DNA from 2 places in the Streptomyces sp. NPDC045026 genome. Region 2 is predicted to be linked to the other one. Evidence: riboswitches for the same ligand, from Rfam matches in the RefSeq annotation. Region 2 holds a riboswitch; the other holds the start of a gene.
The links. A riboswitch is a leader RNA that binds a small molecule or an ion and turns the genes downstream of it on or off. The one in region 2 is predicted to bind glycine.
Positions count from the first base shown of each region.

Region 1: another riboswitch for glycine. It lies ahead of gcvT (glycine cleavage system aminomethyltransferase GcvT); the one in region 2 lies ahead of gcvP (aminomethyl-transferring glycine dehydrogenase).

Region 1 covers NZ_JBWKIS010000003.1:462,745-469,938, forward strand. The annotation lists gene AC07EJ_RS09495 (L,D-transpeptidase) at 84-1,073, shown strand; gene AC07EJ_RS09500 (L-serine ammonia-lyase) at 1,103-2,473, opposite strand; gene glyA (serine hydroxymethyltransferase) at 2,626-3,885, opposite strand; gene gcvH (glycine cleavage system protein GcvH) at 3,899-4,282, opposite strand; gene gcvT (glycine cleavage system aminomethyltransferase GcvT) at 4,374-5,513, opposite strand; glycine riboswitch at 5,561-5,672, opposite strand; glycine riboswitch at 5,673-5,776, opposite strand; gene AC07EJ_RS09520 (AAA family ATPase) at 5,914-6,591, shown strand; gene AC07EJ_RS09525 (enhanced serine sensitivity protein SseB) at 6,698-7,194, shown strand, end outside.
Region 2 covers NZ_JBWKIS010000028.1:7,796-14,989, reverse strand. The annotation lists gene AC07EJ_RS37375 (hypothetical protein) at 1-386, shown strand, start outside; gene AC07EJ_RS37370 (DUF5999 family protein) at 728-925, shown strand; gene gcvP (aminomethyl-transferring glycine dehydrogenase) at 1,015-3,900, opposite strand; glycine riboswitch at 4,085-4,181, opposite strand; gene AC07EJ_RS37360 (PRC-barrel domain-containing protein) at 4,296-4,679, shown strand; gene AC07EJ_RS37355 (DNA polymerase IV) at 4,665-6,095, opposite strand; gene AC07EJ_RS37350 (MerR family transcriptional regulator) at 6,151-6,795, opposite strand; gene AC07EJ_RS37345 (bifunctional nuclease family protein) at 6,990-7,194, opposite strand, start outside.

The DNA of each region.
Region 1 (7,194 bases), on a different contig from region 2:
GGAACTGCCGGAGCCGTGTGGATGTCTGACAGGGAGCTGGGCCCGATGGGGGGCATGGGGTGAATCGGAGAGTGGGGCAGGTCGTGGGACGGCGCAAGGGCGGAATACGGATCGCGCTCGTGACGGTCGCGGTGCTGGTGGGCGCGAGCGCCTGCGGCGGCGGCAGTGGCGACAAGGCAGCGGGCGGGAACGACGGGAAGGAGGCGGGGAAGCCGGGCGCGAGCGCCAAGCCCTCACCGGCGAAGCCGAAGGGCCCGCCGATGCTCCTGGAGACGATCACTCCGCTGAGCGACGCCAAGGTCGGTGTGGCGATGCCGATCTCGGTGGTCTTCACCAACCCGGTGGCGGCCAAGGCGCGCGCCTCCGTCGAGAAGCACATGAAGGTCAGCACCTCGCAGCCGGTGGCCGGCGCCTGGCACTGGTTCGGCGACAAGCGCGCCGACTGGCGGCCGAAGACGTACTGGCCCTCCGGTACGAAGGTGAAGGTCGACGCCGACATGAAGGGCGTCAGCAACGGCAACGGCCGCTACGGCGTGCACAGTTACACGCACTCGTTCACGGTCGGCGACGACGTCCGGGCCGACGTCTCCGTCACCGGCCACACCATGAAGGTCACCAAGAACGGCCAGGCCGTGCGGACGCTGTCGATCAACGCGGGCAGCGCCGAGTACCCCACCTGGAACGGCACGATGGCCGTCATCGACAAGCAGGAGAAGGTCCACATGACCTCCTGCAGCGTCGGCATCAGCTGCAACAAGGGCAGCGCCAACTACTACGACCTGACGCTGCCCTGGGACGTCCACCTGACCCAGTCCGGCACGTACGTCCACTACTCGACCGGTGACCCGAACCCGGGCAGCGGCTCCGCCCGTGGCTCGCACGGCTGCGTCCACCTGTCGCTGGCCGACGCCAAGTGGTTCTACGGCCAGGTCAAGCAGGGCGACCCCGTCACCATCACGGGCTCACCGCGCGCCAAGGCTCCGGCCGACAACGGGTACGCGGCCTTCAACCTCAGCTGGGACCAGTGGCTCGCGGGGAGCGGTTCGGGGGAGGGCACGACGGCGACCCTGTGACCGCCGCCGCCCTCAGCCCCCGCTGATCGTCAGCACTCGATGATGTTGACGGCGAGGCCGCCCCGCGCCGTCTCCTTGTACTTGACGGACATGTCGGCGCCGGTCTCCTTCATGGTCTTGATGACCTTGTCGAGGGAGACGTGGTGGCGGCCGTCGCCGCGCAGCGCCATGCGGGCCGCGGTGACGGCCTTCGCGGCGGCCATGCCGTTGCGCTCGATGCAGGGGATCTGCACGAGGCCGCCGACCGGGTCGCAGGTCAGGCCGAGGTTGTGCTCCATACCGATCTCGGCGGCGTTCTCGACCTGCTCGGGGGTGCCGCCGAGGACCTCGGCGAGCGCGCCCGCGGCCATCGAGCAGGCGGAGCCGACCTCGCCCTGGCAGCCGACCTCGGCGCCGGAGATGGAGGCGTTCTCCTTGAAGAGCATGCCGATGGCGCCAGCGGAGAGCATGAAGCGGACGACGCCCTCCTCGTCCGCGCCGGGCACGAAGTTGATGTAGTAGTGCAGGACCGCGGGGATGATGCCCGCGGCGCCGTTGGTCGGCGCGGTCACGACGCGGCCGCCCGCGGCGTTCTCCTCGTTGACGGCCATCGCGTAGAGGGTGATCCACTCCATGGCGCGGGCCGTCGGGTCGCCCTCGGCGCGCAGCTGGCGGGCCGAGTTCGCGGCGCGGCGGCGGACCTTGAGGCCGCCGGGCAGGATGCCCTCGCGGGACATGCCGCGCGAGACGCAGGCCTGCATGACGCGCCAGATGTCGAGGAGTCCGGAGCGGATCTCGTCCTCGGTGCGCCAGGCCTTCTCGTTCTCCAGCATCAGCGCGGAGATGGACAGGCCGGTCTCCTTGGTGAGGCGGAGCAGCTCGTCGCCCGTGCGGAAGGGGTACTTGAGGACCGTGTCCTCGGGCACGATCGGGTTCTCGCCGGCCACGGCATCTTCGTCGATGACGAAGCCGCCGCCCACCGAGTAGTACGTCTTCTCCAGGACGAGGGCGCCCTCGTGGTCGTAGGCGAAGATCGTCATGCCGTTGGCGTGGTACGGGAGTGCCTTGCGGCGGTGCAGGACCAGGTCCTCGTCGAAGCTGAACGGGATCTCGTGGACGCCGAGCAGGCTGATCTTCCCGGAGGTCTTGATCGCTTCGACGCGGTCGTCGGCCTTCTCCACGTCGACGGTGCGGGGCGAGTCGCCCTCCAGGCCCAGCAGGACCGCCTTGGGGGTGCCGTGGCCGTGTCCGGTGGCGCCGAGGGAGCCGTAGAGCTCGGCGCGTATCGCGGCGGTGTGGGCGAGCAGGCCCTCGTTCTTGAGGCGGCGCGCGAACATGCGGGCCGCCCGCATCGGGCCGACCGTGTGGGAGCTGGACGGGCCGATGCCGATCGAGAACAGGTCGAAGACCGAGATGGCCACGGGGGAACTCCTAGGTGGGTTTCGGTGGACGCCGTTGTCTGCCGGGGTCGTGCGCAGGGTGCTGCTGGGGGCGGTGCATGGGGCGGGGCACCGCTCTCACTGTCCAGTGTGCGCGGTGCCCCGAACTTTCATACGTACAAATGCGTACGAAACTACTTCAGGCCGGGGTACAGGGGGTATTTGTCGGCGAGGGCGGTGACGCGGGTCTTGAGGGAATCCGCGTCGTACTCCGGCTTGAGGGCCTCGGCGATGATGTCGGCGACCTCGGTGAAGTCCTCGGCCTGGAAGCCGCGGGTGGCCAGGGCCGGGGTGCCGATCCGCAGGCCCGAGGTGACCATCGGGGGACGCGGGTCGTTGGGGACCGCGTTGCGGTTGACGGTGATGCCGACCTCGTGGAGGCGGTCCTCGGCCTGCTGGCCGTCCAGCTCGGACTCGCGCAGGTCGACCAGGACCAGGTGCACGTCGGTGCCGCCGGACAGCACGTTCACGCCGGTGGCGCGGGCGTCGTCCGAGGTCAGGCGGGCGGCGAGGATCTGGGCGCCCTCGATGGTGCGCTGCTGGCGCTCCTTGAAGTCCTCGCTCGCGGCGACCTTGAAGGAGACGGCCTTGGCGGCGATCACGTGCTCCAGGGGGCCGCCCTGGAAGCCGGGGAAGACGGACGAGTTCAGCTTCTTCGCGAAGTCCTTCTTCGCGAGGATGATCCCGCCGCGCGGCCCGCCGAGCGTCTTGTGCGTGGTGGAGGTGACCACGTCCGCGTACTCGACCGGGTTGGGGTGCAGCCCGGCCGCGACGAGGCCGGCGAAGTGGGCCATGTCGACCCACAGGTAGGCGCCGGTCTCGTCCGCGATGCGGCGGAACGCGGCGAAGTCGAGCTGGCGCGGGTAGGCGGACCAGCCCGCGATGATCACCTTGGGGCGGTGCTCCTTGGCGAGGCGCTCGACCTCGGCCATGTCGACCAGGCCGGCCTCGTCGACGTGGTACGCGACCACGTCGAACTGCTTGCCGGAGAAGTTCAGGCGCATGCCGTGGGTGAGGTGGCCGCCGTGGGCGAGGTCCAGGCCCAGGATCGTGTCGCCGGGCTTGGCGAGCGCGAAGAGGGCGGCCTGGTTGGCGGAGGCGCCGGAGTGGGGCTGGACGTTGGCGTACTCGGCGCCGAAGAGGTCCTTCACCCGGTCGATGGCGATCTGCTCGGTGACGTCGACGTGCTCGCAGCCGCCGTAGTAGCGGCGGCCGGGGTAGCCCTCGGCGTACTTGTTGGTCAGGACCGAGCCCTGGGCCTCCATGACGGCGACCGGGGCGAAGTTCTCCGACGCGATCATTTCCAGCGTCGACTGCTGACGGAGCAGCTCGGCGTCGACCGCGGCGGCGACGTCCGGGTCGAGCTCGTGCAGGGGGGTGTTCATGAGCGACATGGTCGTGGTGTCCCTAGTTGCCGGAGCCGGAGAACGCGTCGTACTCGTCCGCGGAGAGCAGGTCCTTCGGCTCTTCCGAGATGCGGACCTTGAACAGCCAGCCGCCCTCGAACGGGGCGGAGTTCACCAGCGACGGGTCCTCCACGACGTCCTGGTTCGCCTCGACGACCTCGCCGGTGACCGGGGAGTACAGGTCGCTGACGGACTTGGTCGACTCGAGCTCGCCGCAGGTCTCGCCCGCGGTCACCGTGTCACCGACCTCGGGGAGCTGGGCGTAGACGACATCGCCGAGCGCGTTGGCCGCGAACTCGGTGATGCCGACCGTCGAGACGCCGTCCTCGGCGCCCGACAGCCACTCGTGCTCCTTGCTGTAGCGCAGCTGCTGGGGGTTGCTCATGATCTGAATTCTCCTGTACGCGGGTGGGTGCTGCGGAACGAGAGGGGTGTGCGCTGGGTTACTTCCGGCGCCCCCTGTGAGGACGGTCGGGCTACTTCTGGCGCTTGTAGAACGGCAGCGCCACGACCTCGTACGGCTCGTGGGCGCCGCGGATGTCCACGCCGACGCCCTCCGTGCCCGGGGCGGCGTGTGCCGCGTCCACGTAGGCGATGGCGATCGGCTTGCCGAGCGTGGGGGAGGGGGCGCCGGAGGTGACCTCGCCGATCACCTGGCCGTCGGCGACCACGGACATCCCGGCGCGCGGCACCCGGCGGCCCTCGGCGATCAGACCGACGAGCTTGCGCGGCGGAGCGGTCTCGGCGCGCAGGGCCGCGGCCTCGAGCGCCTCGCGGCCCACGAAGCGGCCCTCGTTGCCCGTCTTCTCGAACTTCACGACGCGGCCGAGACCGGCGTCGAACGGGGTCAGCGCCGTCGTCAGCTCGTGCCCGTACAGCGGCATGCCCGCCTCCAGGCGGAGCGTGTCACGGCAGGAGAGGCCGGCGGGGACGAGGCCCACCGGCGCGCCCGCGTCGGTCAGCGCCTGCCACAGCTTCTCGGCGTGCTCCGGGGCGACGAACAGCTCGAAGCCGTCCTCGCCGGTGTAGCCGGTGCGGGCGATGAGGGCCGGGACGCCGGCGACGGTGCCGGGCAGGCCCGCGTAGTACTTGAGGCCGTCCAGGTCGGCGTCCGTGAGGGACTTCAGGATGCCGGGGGACTCGGGGCCCTGGACGGCGATCAGCGCGTAGGCGTCGCGGTCGTCACGGACCTCGGCGTCGAAGCCGGCGGCGCGCTCGGTGATCGCGTCGAGGACGATCTGCGCGTTGCCCGCGTTGGCGACGACCATGTATTCAGGAAGACCGGCGTCGTGCTCGCCCAGGCGGTAGACGATCAGGTCGTCGACGATCCCGCCGTCCTCCTGGCAGATCATGGTGTAGCGGGCGCGGCCGGGGCCGATCGTGGACATGTTCCCGACGAGGGCGTAGTCCAGGAGGTCGACGGCCTGCGGCCCGGTGACGGTGATCTCGCCCATGTGTGAGAGGTCGAAGAGGCCCGCCTTGGTGCGGACCGCGAGGTGCTCGTCGCGCTCGCTGCCGTACCGCAGCGGCATGTCCCAGCCGGCGAAGTCGGTCATCTTCGCGCCCAGCGAGCGGTGCAGGGCGTCGAGGGCGGTCTTACGGGGGACGTTGCTCATGAGTGGTGCTCCAGGATCCCAGGCATGACAGACGAGGGCGATGGTCTTCCTCCCCATCTGTCATCGGAACCTGAGAGGTTCGCCGGCGCCACACGTACGGGTGGTCGCGGCTTGCACCTTGGGTGGAGCGGCCGAGGGCCGCCCGCTTTTCAGATATGCCTCGCCCGCGCGGTACGGGGCCTGAGAGATTCAAGGGAGGAACTTGCTCCTTCGGCGCCCCCGGGGACGCGTAGGCGTCCGGGGAGCTCTCCCGCGCGGATTCAAGCGGCCGGTATGCAGTTGGTCGTGCTCTTGGCGCGCACATCATTGCATGCCGACCGTACGGGGAAACCACTTGTACGGCATTACCGTCTCTTTACACTTGGCGGGCAAGGGTGGCGTGACCGGAGCGGGGAGGACGATCACGGTGCACAAGGCAGTGGCGGGTGCGTACGCGGCGACAGGGGTCGCGCAACGGGCGGTGTCCCGCCCCGGGCCGTTGGCAGGGCGCGGTCCCGTCGTCAGGGATCTGCGCGGCAGGCGCGGGCGTACCCCGCGCCGTCTCGGCTTCGCGCGGGGTGACCTGATCGTGGTCTCGGGGCTCCCGGGCAGCGGCAAGTCCACGCTGATGAGCCGCGTGGTCGGCGGCGGGGGAGCCGTGCGTATCGACTCGCAGGACACCCGCGACCGCTGGGCGGCCCGGCTGCCACGGCTGCTCCCGTACGCCGTGTACCGCCCGCTCGTACGGCTCGCGCACTTCGTCGGGCTGCGGCGGGCCCTGCGCTCGGGTGGCAGCGTCGTCCTGCACGACTGCGGCACGCAGGCCTGGGTGCGGCGCTGGCTGGCCAGGGAGGCCGGGCGGCGCGGCGCGGATCTGCACCTGATGCTGCTCGACGTCGACGCGGACACGGCGCTCGCGGGCCAGCGGGACCGCGGCCGCGGGGTCTCGCGCTACGCGTTCGCCCGGCACCGCCGCGCGGTCGCGGTCCTGGTGCAGTCGGCCGAGCGCGGTGACCTGCCGTGGGGCTGCGCGTCCGCCGTGCTGCTCGACCGGGACGCGACGGATGTGCTGAACGGGATCGGGTTCGAGGGGAGTTGAGCGACCGTGACCCTCTGTGCGCAGGTGGATGCGGAGGGTGCCGTGTCACTTGTACGCGCTAGGGTTCGGCCGCAGACAGAGCGGTTCCAGAGCGGGTGGTAGGCACATGGACATTCCGGCGCAGGCTCACGCACACCCGTACGGCGGGTGGCCGGCCAACGAGCTGGAGGAGGTGCTCGCCGCCTCCCTCGGGGTCGGCTCGGCGGGCGGACGGATCGTCGAGGTCCTCGGGCGCAGCCAGGTGTGGATACCGCTGCCCCAGGGCGGCGGGCCCGGCAGCCCGAACCTCGACCTGCCGACGCTGGAGATCGAGGGCCAGGCCTATGTGCCCGTCTTCAGCTCGGAGGAGCAGTTCCTCGCGGTCGTCGGCGACCGGATGGGCTGCACGGTCGCGCCGGCCGTCGAGTTCGCGCGCGGGCTGCCCCCGCAGGTCGGGATCGCGGTGAACCCGGACGGCGCCGTCGGCATCCCGCTCCCCCCGCCCGCCGTCGCCGAGTTGTGCAAGTCGGGGCGTACGCCGCTGGACGGGCCCGCCGCGGGCGGCCGGGTCAGCCTCTACGAGCCCGACTGGCAGGAGGACCCGGTCGACTTCCTGGCCGCCGT
Region 2 (7,194 bases):
GCTGGCGCTTCCTGATCCGCTGCGGAGAGCGGGCGGTCGCCGCCGCCGACACGATCCTGACCGCCGACGGCTGGGCGTTCTCGCACTTCTTCGAGGGCCCGTACGTCGCGGCCACCGAACGCGCGCTGCGTCAGGCCGAGTCCCTGCCCGCGGCCTACCAGCCGCGCCTGCTCTCGGTCCCGGAGCTGTACATGCTCACCCTGTGGCTGCACGGGGACTGCAACGCCGACGCCTCCACGGGACATCCGGCGGCCAGCGACCTCCTGGTCCCGCTCGCGCCCGCGCCGCCCGGCATCGCCGCCCACCGCCCGCACCGGGTCGCCGAACTGCTGCCCGTCCTCACCCATCGACTGACCCCAGCGCCACTCCTGGGCTCACCCGCCTGACGCGACCGGGCCGCCTGACGCGCCCGCGCCCCGCTGCCGATGCCGACCGGTCGCGGGGCGCAGCCCTGCCCTCGCCCGCCCGTCCGGACTAGCCCGGTCAGGCCACCCCGAACCACCCGAAGGGACAGTGCAGTTGGGGTGAACCGTCCGCACGGGTGACGCGTCCTCATCCAGTGAGGACCGCTGCGACGAAATACCTGCGGATTCTCGCCCGTGGGGCAACACTGGGTTCCGGACCGACCGACAAACGGGGGGCGGCCATGAACAACGCTTCGAGCCGCAGGACAGACACCGACATCGCACCCATCACCGACATCACTCCACAGGGAAAGATCCCATCCATGTGCCAGCACCAGCCACCGTGCCCGTCCGCAGACTCCGCCGACCGGGAGGCCGCACTCCCTGTGGCCCACCACCCCGAACAGGGCTGGAGTCTGCTCTGCAACGGCGTCCTGCTCTTCGAGGACACCGGTGAGCTGCTGCCCAACGGCCAGATCATCGCTCCGCACCGCCCGGTGCACGTCGTGACCGCGGCCTGAGCGGATCCGGACGCCGACGGCGTCCCCAGTACGAAAGGGCCGGCCCCGGGAAAACCCGGAACCGGCCCTGACGCATGTCAGCGTGTGTATCAGTTCTCGTACGCGTCCATGGGCGGGCACGAGCAGACGAGATTCCGGTCGCCGTACGCCTGGTCGATGCGGCGCACCGGCGGCCAGTACTTGTCGGCGGCCACGACACCGGCGGGGAAGACGGCCTCCTCGCGGCTGTACGCGTGCTCCCACTCGCCGCCGAGCGCGGCCGCGGTGTGCGGGGCGTTGCGCAGCGGGTTGTCCTCGGCGGGCCACCGGCCCGAACCGACCTTCTCGATCTCCCCGCGAATGGCGATCATCGCCTCGCAGAACCGGTCCAGCTCGGTCAGGTCCTCGCTCTCGGTCGGCTCGATCATCAGCGTTCCGGCCACCGGGAACGACATGGTCGGGGCGTGGAACCCGTAGTCGATGAGGCGCTTGGCGATGTCGTCGACGCTGACTCCGGTCGCCTTCGAGATCGGACGCAGATCGATGATGCACTCGTGCGCGACGAGGCCGCCGGGGCCCGTGTACAGCACCGGGAAGTGCGCCTCGAGACGCTTGGCGATGTAGTTGGCGCTGAGCACCGCGACCTGCGTGGCCCGCTTGAGACCCTCGCCGCCCATGAGACGCACGTACGCCCAAGAGATCGGCAGGATGCCCGCGGAGCCCCACGGCGCCGCGGAGATCGGACCGACGCCGGTCTCGGGACCGGCGGCGGGCTGCATCGGGTGGTTGGGCAGGTACGGCGCGAGGTGCGCGCGGACACCGACCGGGCCGACGCCCGGACCGCCGCCGCCGTGCGGGATGCAGAACGTCTTGTGCAGGTTGAGGTGCGAGACGTCGCCGCCGAAGTGGCCCGGCTTGGCGAGGCCCACCAGGGCGTTCAGGTTGGCGCCGTCGACATAGACCTGACCGCCGGCGTCGTGCACCTGCGCGCAGATGTCGGCGACGTGCTCCTCGAACACGCCGTGCGTCGACGGGTAGGTGATCATCAGGACGGAGAGCTCGTCGGCGTACTGCTCGATCTTGGCGCGCAGGTCCACGACATCGATCTCGCCGTCGTCGGCCGTCTTCACGACGACCACCTTCATGCCGGCCATCACGGCGCTCGCGGCGTTCGTGCCGTGCGCGGACGACGGGATGAGGCAGACGGTGCGCTGGTCGTCGCCGTTGGCGCGGTGGTAGCCGCGGACGGCGAGCAGACCGGCCAGCTCGCCCTGCGAACCGGCGTTCGGCTGGAGCGACACGTTGTCGTAGCCGGTGACCTCCGCGAGGCGCTCCTCCAGCTCACGGATGAGCGTGAGGTAGCCCTGCGCCTGCTCGGCGGGCGCGAAGGGGTGCAGCTGGCCGAACTCGGGCCAGGTGACCGGCTCCATCTCCGTCGTCGCGTTGAGCTTCATCGTGCAGGAGCCCAGCGGGATCATGCCGCGGTCGAGCGCGTAGTCACGGTCGGCCAGCTTGCGCAGGTAGCGCAGCATCGAGGTCTCGGAGCGGTGCGCGTGGAACACGGAGTGCGTCAGGTAGTCGTCGCCCCGCAGAAGGCCCGCAGGCAGCGTGTCCTCGGCCGAGGCGTCGAGCGCCTCGACATCGGCGTCGACACCGAACGCGGTCCAGACGGCACCCAGTTGGGTACGCGTCGTGGTCTCGTCACACGAGATGGACACGTGGTCGGCGTCCACGAGGTGGAGGTTGACGCCCCCTTCACGCGCGGCGCCCACGATCTGGGCGGCCCGGCCCGCGGCCTTCACGGTCACGGTGTCGAAGTACGCGCCGTGCACGACCTCGACCCCGCCGGCCTTGAGTCCCTCGGCGAGCAGCGTCGCGTACCGGTGCGTGCGCCGCGCGATGCCCTTGAGGCCGTCGGGCCCGTGGTAGACGGCGTACATGCCGGCCATGACGGCGAGCAGCACCTGAGCGGTACAGATGTTGCTGGTGGCCTTCTCGCGCCGGATGTGCTGCTCACGGGTCTGCAGGGCGAGGCGGTACGCCTTGTTGCCGTCGGCGTCGACGGAGACGCCCACGAGGCGGCCGGGCAGGCTGCGGGCGAACTTCTCGCGGACGGCCATGTAGCCGGCGTGCGGACCGCCGAAGCCCATCGGGACACCGAAGCGCTGCGTCGTACCGACGGCGATGTCGGCGCCGAGCTCACCGGGCGAGGTCAGCAGCGTGAGGGCGAGCAGGTCGGCGGCGACCGTGACGACGGCGCCCAGCTCGTGGGCCTGCTCTATGACCGGCTTGATGTCGCGCACGGCACCCGAGGCGCCCGGGTACTGGATCAGGACGCCGACGACGCCGCGCTCGGCGACCTCGGCCGGGATGCCGTCGGACAGGTCCGCGACGACGACCTCGACACCGGTCGGCTCGGCACGCGTCTGGATCACGGCGATGGTCTGCGGCAGCGCGTCCGCATCGACCACGAAGGCGCCGTTCTTGACCTTGCCGATGCGCCGGGACAGCGCCATGGCCTCGGCGGCGGCCGTGCCCTCGTCGAGCAGCGAGGCTCCCGAGGTCGGCAGACCCGTCAGCTCGGCGACCATCGTCTGGAAGTTGAGCAGCGCCTCGAGCCGGCCCTGCGAGATCTCCGGCTGGTAGGGCGTGTACGCCGTGTACCAGGCCGGGTTCTCCATGACGTTGCGCAGGATGACGGGCGGCGTGAAGGTGCCGTAGTAGCCGAGTCCGACCATCGAGTCGAGGACCTGGTTGCGGTCCGCGAGCGAGCGAAGTTCGGCGAGCACCTCTGCCTCGGTGCGGGCCCCGGGAAGATCGAGTGCCTCGGCGCTCTTGATCACGTCCGGCACCGCGGCCGCCGTCAGCTCGTCGAGCGAGCCGTACCCGACCTGCGCGAGCATCTTGGCCTGCGCTGCTTCATCCGGACCGATATGGCGCTGCTCGAAGGGGATTCCCTGCTCCAGCTGGGAGAGCGGAATACGGTTGGCGGTCATTGCGGAGGCCTCCTGGTCATTGCGACCTGCGAGGGGCACCACGGCGCGGGTGCCCGAACGGCCTCCCCCTCTGTCATCTCAACCTGAGAGCTTCACCGGCGCGCCCCACATCACGAAGGGCATGCCGACTTTCACCGTCGGTGAGGGCGGAGGCCTGAACGCCCGCCCTGCTTTCCAGAGTGACCTCGTCCGTGCGGTACAGGGGCCTGAGAGATTCCGGGGAGGAGTTGCTCCTTCGGCGCCTCCGGTGTCATACCGGAGGACTCTCCCGCACAGGGTCAGCAGCCATCGCCAGCCTACCAGCGGCAACAATGCCCCCGGCTTCGAGTGGCCGCCGTCACCAATGTGCACTTTGGTAGTGCTTACGGATGAGTTGCGAGCAGCTGGAGGGCCCCGTGCAGACCGATGTCGATCCGCGCAACCTGATCGGCCGCAAGGCGTTCGACCGCAACGGAGCCAAGATCGGGACCGTCGACGAGGTCTACCTCGACGACGCGACCGGGGTCCCGGAGTGGGCGGCGATACGCACAGGCCTGTTCAGCCGGGACGCCTTCGTCCCCCTGGAGCCGAGCGAGCTGGTCGAAGGCACTCTGCGCATCCCCTTCGAACGCTCCTTGATCAAGGACGCCCCCGACTTCGGGGTCGGCCGTCACCTCTCCCCCGAACAGGAGCTCCAGCTCTACCACCACTACGGTCTCGACATCACGGCCCCGGACGACCCCGAGCCCCCTCAGGACCACGACTTCGGCAAGATCGCCGGCAACTCAGACGACACCTGACCCGGCATCCCCCTCCCGGGCCGGAACGAGCCCGGCCCCGCCCTCCACCAGCGGCAGCGGCTCCGCGGGCACGAGAGCGGGGTCGTCCGTGCGGAAGGTCCGCACCCGCCCCGGCTCCGAGTACGGCGTCTCGAAGCGCACCGTCACCCGCCCGAGCCCGCTGCCCTGCACCCACCCGTGCCCGAACTCCTCGTGCCGCACGTCGTGCCCGGCCACCCAGCGCCGGTCCGCGGTCTCCACGACCTCTTCCGCGGCCGAATGCCCCTTCTCCCCCGCACCAGCCGCCCCTTCCGTCTCACCCTCACCCTCGGCCGCGTGCGCCTCGGCCTCGGCCTCGGCCTGCGCCCGCGCCTGCGCGAACAGGTCCTCCTGCGTGTAGTCGGCCAGACCGGTCACCCCCACACCGAGCAGCCGCACCCCACCCGTCGTGTCCACGGACTCCAGGAGCCGGGCCGCCGCCTCCCGCACCACGGCGGGGTCGTCGGTGGGCCCGCGCAGGGTCTCGGATCTCGTCAGCGTGGAGAAGTCGTAACGCCGCACCTTGAGGACCACGGTCCGCCCGGACCGCTCCGCCCCCCGCAGCCGCTGCACGCACCGCTCGGCAAGCCGCTGGACCTCCGTCCGCACCCGCACCCGGTCATGGATGTCCACGTCGTACGTGTCCTCGACCGACACCGACTTGGCGTCCCGCTCGGCCACCACGGGCCGGTCGTCGTGCGCGAGGGCCATGGCGTAGAGCGAGGCCCCGTGCGACTTCCCCAGCAGCCGTACCAGCTCGTCCTCGCCGGCCTCGGCGATCTCCTCGACGGTCGTGATGCCGGCGCGTCTCAAATGGTCGCCGGTCGCGGGCCCCACGCCGGGCAGCGTGCGCACCGGCATGGGCCCGAGCATGGCGCGCTCGGTGCCGGGCACGATCAGCACCAGACCGTCCGGCTTCGCCTCCTCGGAGGCGATCTTCGCCAGCATCTTCGACGCCGCGATCCCCACCGACCCGGTCAGCCCGGTCACGGCCCGGATCTCCTCCCGCAGCCGCTCACCGACGAGCCGCGCCGACGCGGCGTCCCAGGCCACCTCACCGGCCTCCAGATCGACGAAGGCCTCGTCGAGGCTCAGCGGCTCCACCAGCGGCGACAGCTCCCGCAGCAGCCCCATCACCTGCTCACTGACCTCCCGGTACAGCCGGAAGCGCGGCACGAGGTACGCGGCATTGGGCGCGAGTCTGCGCGCCTGCCCGATCGGCATCGCGGAGTGCACCCCGAACACACGGGCCTCGTACGAGGCAGTGGCCACCACCCCACGAGGCCCGATCCCGCCCACGACCACGGCTTTCCCGCGCAGACTCGGCTTCGACGCCTGCTCCGCGGAGGCGTAGAAGGCATCCATGTCGAGATGCAGAATCGTGGGCGCGGTTCTCACATGTCCGATGCTGCCCTACGGCACTGACAATCCCCGACGGACGCATCGGCCGCGCTCACACCGCGCGGTTGCGCCGTCTCGCCAGCTCGTCGGCCGGGTTGTTCCCGAGGAGGGTCTCGCCGGTGTCGATGCGCTCCCCGTGCAGCTGCGACAGGGCGCTCTCGACGTCCCGCCATACCACGCCGACGGCGATGCCGAAGATCCCCTGACCGCCCTGAAGCAGATCATGGACCTCCGCCGGCGAGCTGCACTCGTAGACCGTGGCGCCGTCGCTCATGAGGGTCAGCCGCTCCAGATCGCCGAAGCCGCGCTCCCTCAGGTGCTGCACCGCAGTGCGGATGTTCTGCAGCGAGACACCGGTGTCCAGGAACCGTTTCACGATCTTCAGGACGACGACGTCCCGGAAGCTGTAGAGCCGCTGGGTCCCCGACCCGTGGGCGGGGCGCACACTCGGCTCGACCAGTCCGGTCCTCGCCCAGTAGTCCAGCTGCCGATAGGTGATACCGGCCGCCGCGCACGCGGTGGGTCCCCGGTATCCGACCTGCTCGGGCGTCGCCTCATCAGCCCCCTGAGCGACCACCGGCAACACCGTCGGCCGACGCGGAATGTGATCGGCCGCGTGGCCGTGAAGCGAGTACGGGCCGCTCTCCGCCGGACTGTGTCCGACGCCCCCAGCCGTACCGTCGCCGCTGCTTCTCACGCCGACCTCCTCATTGACCTGCCTTCTCGACGGTAGGCAGTCACCAGGGGTGCGTCAACGATCGCCACACTCGGCACGCCGAGTGATAATCACCCTACGAGTGGTTTCCCGTACCTCACCGCGGGGAAAGGCTAGCCGAATGGTCCGGCCGTGCCACCGGCGCGGCGGCGGCCGTCTTCCGACGGCCGCTCGCGTCACTGACTGTTGGTCCCGAAATCCTCGGGCGAAATCTGGTCGAGGAATTCGCGGAACTTCTCCACCTCGTCCTCCTGCTCGTCCGGGATCGCGATCCCGGCATCATCGAGCACACCGTCACTGCCGTAGATCGGCGTACCGGTGCGCAGCGCGAGCGCTATGGCGTCCGACGGGCGGGCACTGACCTCGACCCCGCTCGAGAAC